2 regions of the Rhizobium beringeri genome follow, and region 1 is predicted to be linked to the other one. Evidence: predicted binding sites of a transcription regulator. Region 1 holds the regulator's gene; the other holds the start of a gene.
What was found. The regulator PhoB, encoded in region 1, activates phosphate uptake and scavenging genes when phosphate is short. The targets are predictions, from matches to a motif close to TGTCATNNANCTGTCAT.

Region 1 (5,920 bases):
GCCAGTGCGCCGCGATATCGGCATCAAGCGCCGCTACGCCGCCGAGCGCCGGTTCCAGGCCTATGGCATCGCCGCCATCACCTTCGGTCTCGTCTTCCTCTTCATCCTGTTGTGGACGGTGATCGGCAAAGGCTATACCGCCTTCCAGCAGACGGCGATCACCCTGCCGATCGAATTTTCCGAGAAGACGATCGACCCGAACAATAAGCGTGCGACCGACCCTTCGGTGCTGATCGCCGCCAACTACCCGGTTCTCCTGCGCGACGCGATCGTCAAGCAGCTGAACGTCAATGCCTCGAGCCGTCCCGATGTGCGCGATGCATCCGCCATGCTCTCCAAGGGTGCGCCGGTCCAGCTCCGCGACATGGTCGTCGCCGATCCGTCGCTCATCGGCAAGACGGTCAATGTCACGGTGCTCGCCGACGCCAATGTCGATAGCGCCAGCAAGGGCCAGATCGACCTGTCGGTCGATGAGAAGAACCGCAAGGTCAACGATAAGCAGGTTGCCTGGATGAACGAGCTTAAGGCGAGCGGCGCTCTCCACAAGCAGTTCAACACCGGCCTCTTCGTCAACGGCAATTCCAGCCGTCCGGAGGCCGCAGGCCTTGGCGTCGCCCTGATCGGCTCGCTCTATCTGATGCTGATCGTGCTCGTGCTCGCTCTGCCGATCGGTGTGGCCGCCTCGATCTATCTCGAGGAGTTCGCGCCGAAGAACAAGCTGACGGACCTGATCGAGGTCAATATCAACAACCTCGCCGCGGTTCCCTCCATCGTCTACGGTCTGCTCGGTCTTTCCGTCTTCATCAACTTCATCGGCCTGCCGCGCTCGGCCTCGCTGGTCGGCGGCCTGGTGCTGACGCTGATGACCCTGCCGACGATCATCATCGCCACGCGTGCGGCACTGCGCGCCGTGCCGCCGTCGATCCGCGCCGCAGCCCTCGGCCTCGGTGCGTCGAAGATGCAGATGGTGTTCCACCATGTTCTGCCGCTCGCCATGCCCGGCATCCTCACCGGCACGATCATCGGCCTGGCGCATGCGCTCGGCGAAACCGCGCCGCTGCTCTTGATCGGCATGGTCGCCTTCGTCGCCAACGCGCCGACGACACCGCTCGATCCCTCGACGGCTCTGCCCGTACAGGTCTATATGTGGGCCAACGAGGCCGAACGTGCCTTCGTTGAGCGTACTTCGGGTGCCATCATCGTCCTGCTCCTGTTCCTGATCGTCATGAACATGGGCGCCATCCTCTTGCGTCGTCGCTTCGAGCGCCGCTGGTAAACGGAGTTACACATCATGAACATGTTGACGGAAGCTGCAGTTGAAAAGGCGCTGGATCACAAGATGAGCAACGTCCCGTATAAGATGATCGGAAAGGATGTCTCGGTTTACTACGGCGAGAAGCGCGCGCTTTTCGATGTGAACCTGAACGTCCGCGAAAACACCGTAACCGCCCTGATCGGCCCGTCCGGCTGCGGCAAGTCGACCTTCCTGCGGAGCCTCAACCGCATGAACGACACGATCGACGGCTGCCGCGTCACCGGCAAGATCACCCTCGACACCGACGATATCTATGATCCCGATATCGACGTCGTCGAACTTCGCGCCCGCGTCGGCATGGTCTTCCAGAAGCCGAACCCGTTCCCGAAGACGATCTACGAAAACGTCTCCTACGGCCCGCGCATCCATGGCCTTGCCAAGTCGAAGGCCGATCTCGACCAGATCGTCGAGACCAGCCTGCAGCGCGCCGGCCTCTGGAACGAGGTCAAGGATCGCGTGCACGAGTCCGGCACCGGCCTGTCGGGCGGTCAGCAGCAGCGCCTCTGCATTGCGCGTGCCGTTGCCGTCAGCCCTGAAGTCATCCTGATGGACGAGCCCTGCTCGGCGCTCGACCCGATCGCTACCGCCAAGGTCGAGGAGCTGATCCACGAGCTGCGCGAGAACTACACGATCGTCATCGTCACCCACTCCATGCAGCAGGCCGCGCGCGTCTCGCAGCGCACCGCCATGTTCCACCTCGGCAACCTCGTCGAGGAGAACGACACCGACAAGATGTTCACCAATCCCGACGATCCGCGCACCCAGGATTACATCATGGGTCGCTTCGGCTGATTTTGGCGACATCAAGCCTTCCCGTTATTCGAGGATAAAGCCCCATGGCATCGACACATATTTTTTCTGCCTATGATGATGATTTGAAGTTCCTGTCCAGGCGGATTTCCGAAATGGGCGGCCTGGCCGAGCAGATGGTCAGTGAATCCGTACGCGCCCTCGTCAACGGCGATACCGCGCTGGCGCAGAAGGTCATTTCGGACGACGTGATCCTCGATCACGCCGAACGCGAAATCGGCGACAAGGCGATCGTCACCATCGCCCGCCGTCAGCCGATGGCTTCGGACCTGCGCGAAATCATGGGTTCGATCCGCATCGCCGCCGATCTCGAACGCGTTGGCGACCTCGGCAAGAACACCGCCAAGCGCGTCATCGCCGTCCAAAGCACCGGCGTTCCCCGCAAGCTCGCCCGCGGCCTCGAGCATCTGTCCGAGCTGGCGCTCGTCCAGCTCAAGGAAGTGCTCGATGTCTACACCAATCGTTCCGCCGACAAGGCGAATGCGATCCGCGAACGCGACAACGAGATCGACGCGATGTACACCTCGCTGTTTCGCGAGCTCCTGACTTACATGATGGAAGATCCGCGCAACATCACCAGCTGCACGCATCTTCTCTTCTGCGCCAAGAACATCGAGCGCATCGGCGACCACGCCACCAACATCGCCGAGACGATCTTTTACATGACGACAGGCGCGCAGCCGGAAGGCGACCGTCCGAAGGACGACAGCGCCAACACCGTCGGCGCGGTCACCGAATAACCGCCCACACCCGCCGCTTGCGTGCGCGCCCATCCGGGCGCGCAAGAGGTCGCAGCCAATTCTGATTTTGCGCAGGATGCAGTGCTTAAATCACTCCCGATTTAAGGATCATGCGCGAGGAGACCGACACGCATGATCCCGAGAGTTGCAGTTGTTGAAGACGAGGAAGCCCTCAGCGTGCTTCTTCGCTACAATCTCGAAGCGGAAGGCTTCGAGGTCGATACCATCCTTCGTGGCGACGAAGCCGAAATGCGGCTTCAGGAGCGCACGCCCGATCTTCTCATCCTCGATTGGATGTTGCCCGGCGTCTCCGGCATCGAGCTCTGCCGGCGCCTGCGCATGCGGCCGGAAACCGAGCGCCTGCCGATCATCATGCTGACGGCGCGCGGCGAAGAGAGCGAGCGTGTTCGCGGATTGTCGACGGGCGCCGACGATTATGTCGTCAAGCCCTTCTCGACCCCGGAACTCGTTGCCCGCGTCAAAGCGATGCTGCGGCGCGCCCGTCCCGAGGTGCTGTCCACGGTCCTGAAATGTGGTGACATCGAGCTCGACCGCGAGACCCATCGCGTCCATCGCAAAACCCGCGAAGTCCGCCTCGGCCCCACCGAATTCCGCCTGCTGGAATTCCTGATGTCGTCGCCGGGCCGGGTCTTCTCCCGCTCACAGCTTCTCGACGGCGTCTGGGGCCACGACATCTATGTCGACGAGCGCACCGTCGACGTCCATGTCGGCCGCCTGCGTAAGGCGCTAAATTTTTCCAACATGCAGGACGTCATCCGCACCGTCCGCGGCGCCGGTTATTCGATGGAAGCCTGAGGGCTGCCGCTCGGCCGACGGCTCTTTCGTCATGCTCGGGACAAGTCCACTGCCATTCCGTTCACTCTAGTGGCGGCCCCTCACCCTAACCCTCTCCCCGTAAAAACGGGGAGAGGGGCCGTGCCCTATGAGAGGTGAGTGGGAATGGAGAGGTCGCGGCATATCCCCTTCGCCCCGGTTAAGGGGGCCGAAGGACGGGTCGAGACCCGTGGCTCGACCCCGGTGGTAGCGGCAGCCGGATGAGGGGCAGCCACCGGTACGAACCAAAATCGCATAAAAAAACGGGCCGCTCGGCCCGTTTTCTGCATTCTAACGATGGTCACGCCGCTCAGCTGGCCCGCGCTGCTGCCCGGCGGCGTTCGTTGACCGGCTGGTAGGCGAGCTTCTGGTGGTAGCTGCAATAGGGCGAATTGTCGGGGGATTCGCAGCCGCAGAAATGGAAGTCGTCCTTCAGGGGATCGCCGACCGGCCACTTGCAGGTGCGTTCGGTCAGTTCCGTCAGGCCGAGGCGTCGGGAAATCGGCACGACCACGTTGCCTCTCGGCACGTATTCCATTTCCTCGATCGTTTCGATCTCGATCTCTTCCTTCAGCATGGTCGCGCCCTGCTGGCGGGTAACGGTGCGAGTGGCGACCCGTGAGGTGTAGTTCGGCGCGCGCGGCGCCGATGTATTGCGCTTCGGCGTTCGTGCCGCGGTGTTGGTGCCGCCGGCCTTGGCGCGGCCCGGCAGGCTCAGCCGGTGCACTTTACCGATGACCGCGTTTCTGCTGACTCCGCCAAGCTGCGCAGCGATCTGGCTGGCGCTCAGTCCTTCGGCCCAAAGTTTCTTGAGTTTCTCGACCCGCTCGTCTGTCCAGTTCATGCCCTGTCTCCACCTTTTGCGTTGGTGATGGCAGAATCCCTCACCGTTGTCCCGGGAGCTCCGAAACAAGAAACGCTTGATCAATTTTGGTGACTAGTTCCGCCGCATGCAGTCTAGTAATTGATCTTTAACCTAGTGTGAGGCTGACTCCGTGACAAGAGTCGCATGAATCCGGATGAATCGATTTCGTAGTTTTCCCCAACTTGCTGCCCCTGCGTGGCATTTCTGCAATAATGCCTGTTGAAGACTGAAATTGCCGCTGTACACCCTTGCTGCATACGCTAAGGGCGCAGTTTTGTTGACATTGCAGCGCGAAAAGGAAATAGTGCCCCTCGCCGCCGCAAGGCGGCATTTTTGATTTTTCGGGCCTGGTTTCCTTAGCCGGAGTCATTGCCCGGCAACTTTGATGGAGATCGCGCCATGGCTGAAGCCGCGCCGCTTTATGACACCTATTCTCGTGCCCCGCTGCGGTTCGAGCGAGGCGAGGGCGTGTGGCTGATCACCGAAAGCGGCGAGCGATATCTCGATTTCGGCGCCGGCGTTGCCGTCACCTCCGTCGGCCATAGCAATCCGCATGTTGTGGGCGCGCTGAAGGAACAGGCCGATAAGGTCTGGCACCTGTCGAACATCTATGAGATCCCCGGCCAGGAGCGTCTGGCAAAACGGCTGACGGACGCCACCTTCGCCGACAAGGTGTTCTTCACCAATTCGGGTGCCGAGGCGCTCGAATGCGCGATCAAGACGGCGCGCCGCTATCAGTTTTCCAAGGGTCATCCAGAGCGCTTCCATATCATCACCTTCGAAGGCGCCTTCCACGGACGGACGCTGGCGACCATCGCCGCCGGCGGCCAGGAGAAATATCTCGAAGGCTTCGGCCCCAAGGCGCCAGGTTTCGATCAGGTGCCTTTCGGCGACATCGAAGCGGTCCGCGCCGCAATCACCGATGTCACGGCTGGAATTCTCATCGAGCCGGTGCAGGGCGAGGGCGGCGTCCGTCCTGCCACCACCGAATTCATGAAGGCGCTCCGCCAGCTCTGCGACGACAACGACCTGCTGCTGATCCTCGACGAGGTTCAGACCGGCGTCGGCCGCACCGGCAAGCTCTTCGCCCATGAATGGTCGGGCGTGACCCCCGACATCATGGCTGTCGCCAAGGGCATCGGCGGCGGTTTCCCGCTCGGCGCTTGCCTTGCCACCGCCGAAGCCGCCTCCGGCATGAAGGCCGGCACGCATGGCTCGACCTATGGCGGCAATCCGCTCGCCATGGCCGTCGGCAGCGCCGTGCTCGACATCATCCTTGCCGATGACTTCCTCCAGCATGTGCGCGATGTAGCACTGGTCTTCCGCCAGGGCCTCGCCTCACTGAAGGATCGCTAC
Region 2 (5,920 bases), 3.4 Mb from region 1:
TCGCGGCGGCTGGTGACGGCGATGGAAACGATCCGTGCAGTTCTGGATCGCTGATAGAAAGAGTTGGCATGGCGCAGGTGACGGTAACGATCGACGGCAAGGCCTATCGCATGGCCTGCGAGGAAGGGCAGGAGGATCACCTGACCGATCTCGCCACCCGTTTTGACCGCTATGTCGGCCATCTCAAGGACCAGTTCGGGGAAATCGGTGATCTCAGGATCACCGTCATGGCCGGTATCATGATCGTGGACGAGATTGCCGAACTGACGCGCCGCCTCGCCGGATTGGAATCCGAGCTCGAGTCGCTGCGCGGCAATCGCGATACGGTGCTTGCCGCGACCGCCCGGACCGAAGAAAATCTTGCGGCAGCGCTGAGCGAGGTGTCGAGCCGCATCCGCGGCATCACTGACAAGCTGAATGGCCGGTCCGCTCCCGAATTGAATTGATCTCAACTAAATAGGGGCGGCCTTCCGTCGCCACTGGCGCGTCAGCGCAAACAACCTTATATATCGCCATGCGGTCTGCGCCTCTCGACAGGAACCACAATCCCTGGGGCCATACTCGATCCAAAGGGAGCTGTCCCTGGCCAGGCCCGTGGGCCTGGACACACGGCGCCCACCTACGTTTGTAGGCACCCAGGATCGTAAACATCCATCGGTGGTCGTGGATCGCACCCTTCCCTTTTATTGTCGGCAGGGATCCCGGATATGGCGGGCGAACGCGCGGCTACAGCGCCGCGCGTCTTTTCAGACGCGCAAAGGACGCTGTAGCACTCTAAATTGCTGCATAATTTTATCCTTAAATCGATTCCGATTTAAGGAATTATGCAGAACGCGTCCGCCCTTTTCAGTGCGCGACTACTTCTTCAGGCCTGGAAGGGTGACCTGAAAGACCTGGAACATGGTATCGACGTCGGCACCGCCGTCAGCCTTGTAGGCTGCACCCACCTGGAAACCATCCTGCGTCAAGAAGTCGTTGTCATTGGCGACGAACAGGAAGTAGTCGTCCGGCAGGTTCGGGTCGAGAACGCTCGCAAGCCCCATGGCTTCCCATTTTTCCGACAGATTGTTCTTGTCGTTCGGCGCGCCGTTGTGCAGGCCGAAGCGGGCGAGGTCGGCCTTGTCGTTGAGGTCGATGAAAGGCGTCAGCGTCGCCGGCGTCAGCGAGGGATCGACGACGCCCTTCGGCGCGATCGGCTTGCCGTCATCGAAATCGCTGCCGGCGACGTCGGTGGCGGTGGAAACATCGACGATACCGACCTTGCGGTAGAGCGACGTGTCGCCCTTCAGGCCCTGGCCGTTGCCGCTGTCGCGGGCGAGCATCAGGAAGGTCTTGTCGGACAGGGCGACGATTTCGCTCTCAGCGGCGATCGTCGTCTTGTCCTTGGCGTCCTTGAAGACCGGCAGCGTTACGACATATTCGTGCACCAGTTTCAGATGATCGGGATCGGTGGCGTCATAGATCATGGCGCGGGTACTCTGCCGGGTCGGGCCGGAATCGCCGCCGTCCTGACGCGCCGCCGACTGCAGCACCGCGATGATGAACTTGCCGTCCGGCGTCATCGCCATGCCTTCGAGACCCTGGTTGTTCTGGCGGCCGGTCTCCGGGTCCTTCGGGTCCGGCGCGGATGCACCAGGGCCGGGATTGTTGGAGGCGAAGCTCAGCGCGCCCTTGCGCGTCGGCAGAAGCGCCTTCGGCGGCTGGGTGGCAGACAGCAGGTGGCCGTCGGCCGAGAAGTGATAGATATAAGGGCCGTATTCGTCGCTGACGAACATGGTGCCGTCGGCCATGCGGATGATGGCTTCATTGTCGAGCGCGATCTTGCCGTTCGTCGCCTGCGGCAGCGGCGGAAAATCACCGGCAGCGGGGCGGACGCCAGATTCCGGGTCGAGACCCGTCATGTCGCCACCCTTGTCATCGACGAAGAGTGTGGAATCGACGAGCTTTGCGTCGACGCCAGACTGTTCCTTGCCGGCTTTGGGTGCCGCACCCAGAGCGGTCGGCGTCAGGCCTATCGAGATGGTGTTCAGGCGCGGCCGATAGTCGACGGTGCCGACGGCGTTGTAACCGCGGTCGGGCAGCAGGTAGAGTGTGCCCTTGTAGCTGGCGCCGTCGCGGCTCCAGGCGGTGGGATCGAGTGCCATGCCCGAGCCGGAACCGAAGGTCTCGCCGAATTTGTCACGCTGGTTGGCCGGGATACGCCCGATGCCGACTAGGCCCTTGTTGACGAAGGTGAGGCCACCGACGGTGGCGGAATTCTCGGCCATTGCGACGGCCGGAATGGCGGCGGATGCGGCGAGAACCGCGGCGAACAGCCGCGATGCGTATGGTCTGACATTCTTCATGGAAATACCCTCTCGGTCAAAAGCGCTCTCGAAACGGCTTCCGCCCGCAGGCTGGACACCGCTTCAAATGACACCCCGGCCTGGATTCGATTTCCCGATGGCACAACACGCCTTGGATTTCGTCGCCCCATATCCCCGGCAGACGGTCTATGACGGGATCATGATATCTGGATGACGCTTTTCAACGAAAAGGCCATGCCGGAGAGGATGTCGGGCTTTCGCATGTCCGCATTCCAGCTCGGGCTCTATCCGACCGGATAAGGCCCTTCGGCAAAGACCTCGTCGTGGTAGCCCTTGGAGCCGACATTTAGTGCCAAGGGACTTCGCCACTCCCTGTTGTCGCGAATGCAATCGAGCATGAAACGGAAATCATATCGCGGCTGCCAGCTGAGTTCCCGTCTTGCGCGTTCATTGACATAGACGCGGTCGAGCGCCGGAAACATTTTCCAGCCGCGTGACGCGTAAAGGGCGCCTGCCCCCGGGAACAGTCGTTCGACGACATGAGGCGCGTCGTGCCTGATCGCCGCAAGATCACTTGCCGAAAACGGCGTCGTGGCGGAGACGATGTAGCGGCCAAAGCCGATTGCCGGCGCCTTTTCGAGCGCCAGCAGATGGGCGTCGACCACATCGCTAATATCGACGCGGCGGTGAAGAAGCTCGTTGGCCTGGGCATTCTCTGCCGAATAGCCGTTGCGAATGTCAGGATCGTCGTCATTTTCGGGAAAGAAACGCGACGTCCTGAGAATGACCACCGGCAGGCCGGACTTGCGGGCGAAGAGTTCGCACAGGCCTTCGGCGGCGAGTTTCGTTACGCCGTAGATGTTTCTCGCGACGGGAAGCACGTCCTCGGTCACCCATGCCGCCGGTTCGCCGGCGGCCGGCGTCAGTGCGGCGCCGAAGGTGCTGGTGGTACTGGTGAAGACGAAGCTTGCGACGCCTGCGGCGGTCGCCTCTTCGAGCAGATGCAGAGTGCCGGCGATATTGGTGTCGAGGAAATCGTAATTGCCGTGGGTCGCTACATGCGGCTTGTGCAGCGTCGCGGCATGGATGACGTGGCTGATGCCCGACATCGCCTGACGGACGAAGGCGCGATCACTGATCGAGCCGACCATGTCGGTGAAAGCCGAGGGCTTGATATCGATGCCGCGCACCCAGCGGCTTTCCGCCCTCAGGGTTCGCATCAGCGCCTCGCCGAGATGGCCGGCACTTCCCGTCACCAGTATCGTCATCACATCGTCTCCTGACCGTTCGGCGGCGGACGCTATAAAGACTAAGGTTTCCAGACAACGCATAAATTATGCATGGGAATGCAGGAAAGCTGCAGGCTCAGCCGATGGTCGTGACGAGGCGGCCGGCGCTGCCATCTGAAAGCATGATCCTTTCCCAGGTCACGCGGCCGCGGCGATCGGCAGCAGCGCATTGCCGTTGGCGCCGGTATCGAGGGTCAGCGACGAGAGCCTGCCCTCATGCCAGCCGCGCTTCTCCAGCGAGTGCTCGGCGACGGCGATCTCGGCGGAAGCGTAGGAGAACAGAGAGCGGCCGAGAAAGGCGCCGAGCGGCGCCCGCCATTCCGCCTGCCGCGGGCGGGAGGCGGAGAGCAGCCGGTGGGTGCGGTCGCAGATCAGATGCACCGGCCGGACAGAATCCTCGACCAGCCGCTTCAGCGCCGCATCGACTGCTGCATGTCGCGGTGAGGCGAAAATCCGTTCCAGCTTGACAGCCTGTTCGGGTGATAGGGCGAGCTGATTGCGCTCCCAGCGCGAGACGGTCGCCTGGTTGACGCCGAGGAGCTCGGCGAGATGTTCCTGCTTCATGCTGCGCAGCAGCCGCATGCGGCGTATGCCGGCTCCCGATATTGTCATCTGCCTGGTCCCGTGCCGTTTTTGCCAGCATCAGGCTTCAGCGGACCGGGCGGCAAGGCGGTTTGACGACGGGTCACTATTCGGGCTGACCTTCCAGGTCGCCTTTCAACCGGTCGAGGATAGAGAGCGCATGGCCGGCATAGGCGCTGATCCAGCGGTCATAGATGTGCTTGATCGGCAGGCTGTTCAGGTGGTTCCAGCGCTCGCGGCCCTCCTTCCTGGCGACGACCAGATCGGCCTCCTCCAGCACCTTCAGATGCTGCATCACCGTGCAGCGATCCATCTGCGGAAACATCTCGCAAAGGGTCCCTGTGGTTCGGGCACCATCCTTGAGCAGGTCGAGGATTTCGCGGCGGCGATGATGCGCCAGCGCCTTGAAGACAGGATCATCGGTTGATTCGCTTGACATGTTATGTTTTTATAACATAATGAAGCCAAGCACAACGGAAACAGGCACAATGGAGAAGAGGAGAAGTGTCATGTCTCTCGGAATCCGCGTTTCCGGCCGCATCGGCCGTCCCGTCGCAGAGGTGTTCGATGCTGTCGTCAATCCGAAGAAGCTCAGCAGCTACTTCACCACGATCGGCGGGGCGAGCGCGCCGCTTGTGAAGGGCACGACGGTGACCTGGTGGAAGGATGCGCCGGTCGAGGTGGTCGAACTGGTGCCGGAAAGCCGCATCGTGCTGCGCTGGGATGGCGGCACCGGCGAAGATGAGGCAAGATACAAGACGCTGGTCGAGATGAACTTCAAGCCGTTGGAAGACGGCGGCACCTTGGTGACCATCGCCGAGACCGGCTGGCGCGAAGACGATGCCGGCCGGCGCGGCACCTATCTCAACTGCGAAGGCTGGACGCAGATGCTCTGCTGCATGAAGGCTTTCGTCGAATATGGCATCAATCTGCGCGAGGGCATGTTCCTCAGCGAAATGAAGGGTGAGCCGGCCAGCGCGCCGGACATTTGACAGGACGTCGGTCTCAAGGATCGGTGGCACAATCGTCGCATTCGTCAATATCACCGAGACTTCGCTTGCCTGTCACACTGCGGGTGCTAATTTCCGGATTCGATACTTCATTTCGGTTTCCAGGAGATTCATTATGCAGCTTGGCATGGTTGGTTTGGGCCGCATGGGCAATTATATGGTCCAGCGCTTGATGCGAGGCGGTCATGAATGCGTCGTCTACGACGCCAGGCCGGAAAGCGTTGCCGAGCTTGCGGGCCTCGGTGCGACCGGCAGTACTTCGCTCCAGGAATTCGTCTCGAAGCTCACCCATCCACGCGCTATCTGGCTGATGCTGCCGGCGGCGATCGTCGACAAGGTGCTGGCGAGCCTGATGCCGCTGCTTGAGAATGGCGATATCGTCATTGACGGCGGAAACTCTTATTACCATGACGACATTCGTCGCGGCGCCGACCTCATCACCAAGGGCATCCACTATGTCGATGTCGGCACAAGCGGCGGCGTCTTCGGCCTCGAGCGCGGTTATTGCCTGATGATCGGCGGCGAGAAGGGTATCGTCGAGCACCTTTCCCCGATCTTTGCGACGCTGGCGCCCGGCGTCGGCAAGACGGAAGCCTCGCCGAACCGGAGTGCCGAAGCGGCTGCGGCCAGCACTGCGGAGCAGGGTTACCTGCATTGCGGTCCACATGGCGCCGGTCATTTCGTCAAGATGGTGCATAACGGCATCGAATATGGCCTGATGGCCGCCTATGCC

Region 2: a site for PhoB is predicted at 2,506-2,522, ahead of ELH03_RS17825 (esterase-like activity of phytase family protein). Genes of this name have one in related genera too.

Annotation. Positions count from the first base shown of each region.
Region 1 covers NZ_SILG01000001.1:179,039-184,958, forward strand. The annotation lists gene pstA (phosphate ABC transporter permease PstA) at 1-1,276, shown strand, start outside; gene pstB (phosphate ABC transporter ATP-binding protein PstB) at 1,292-2,107, shown strand; gene phoU (phosphate signaling complex protein PhoU) at 2,152-2,865, shown strand; gene phoB (phosphate regulon transcriptional regulator PhoB) at 2,998-3,681, shown strand; gene ELH03_RS01000 (GcrA family cell cycle regulator) at 4,010-4,543, opposite strand; gene ELH03_RS01005 (aspartate aminotransferase family protein) at 4,964-5,920, shown strand, end outside.
Region 2 covers NZ_SILG01000001.1:3,546,969-3,552,888, reverse strand. The annotation lists gene ELH03_RS17840 (DUF4164 domain-containing protein) at 1-54, shown strand, start outside; gene ELH03_RS17835 (cell division protein ZapA) at 69-446, shown strand; RNA gene ssrS (6S RNA) at 516-674, shown strand; gene ELH03_RS17825 (esterase-like activity of phytase family protein) at 858-2,345, opposite strand; gene ELH03_RS17820 (NAD-dependent epimerase/dehydratase family protein) at 2,591-3,574, opposite strand; partial or broken gene ELH03_RS17815 (helix-turn-helix transcriptional regulator) at 3,672-4,207, opposite strand; gene ELH03_RS17810 (ArsR/SmtB family transcription factor) at 4,284-4,616, opposite strand; gene ELH03_RS17805 (SRPBCC domain-containing protein) at 4,687-5,169, shown strand; gene gnd (phosphogluconate dehydrogenase (NAD(+)-dependent, decarboxylating)) at 5,303-5,920, shown strand, end outside.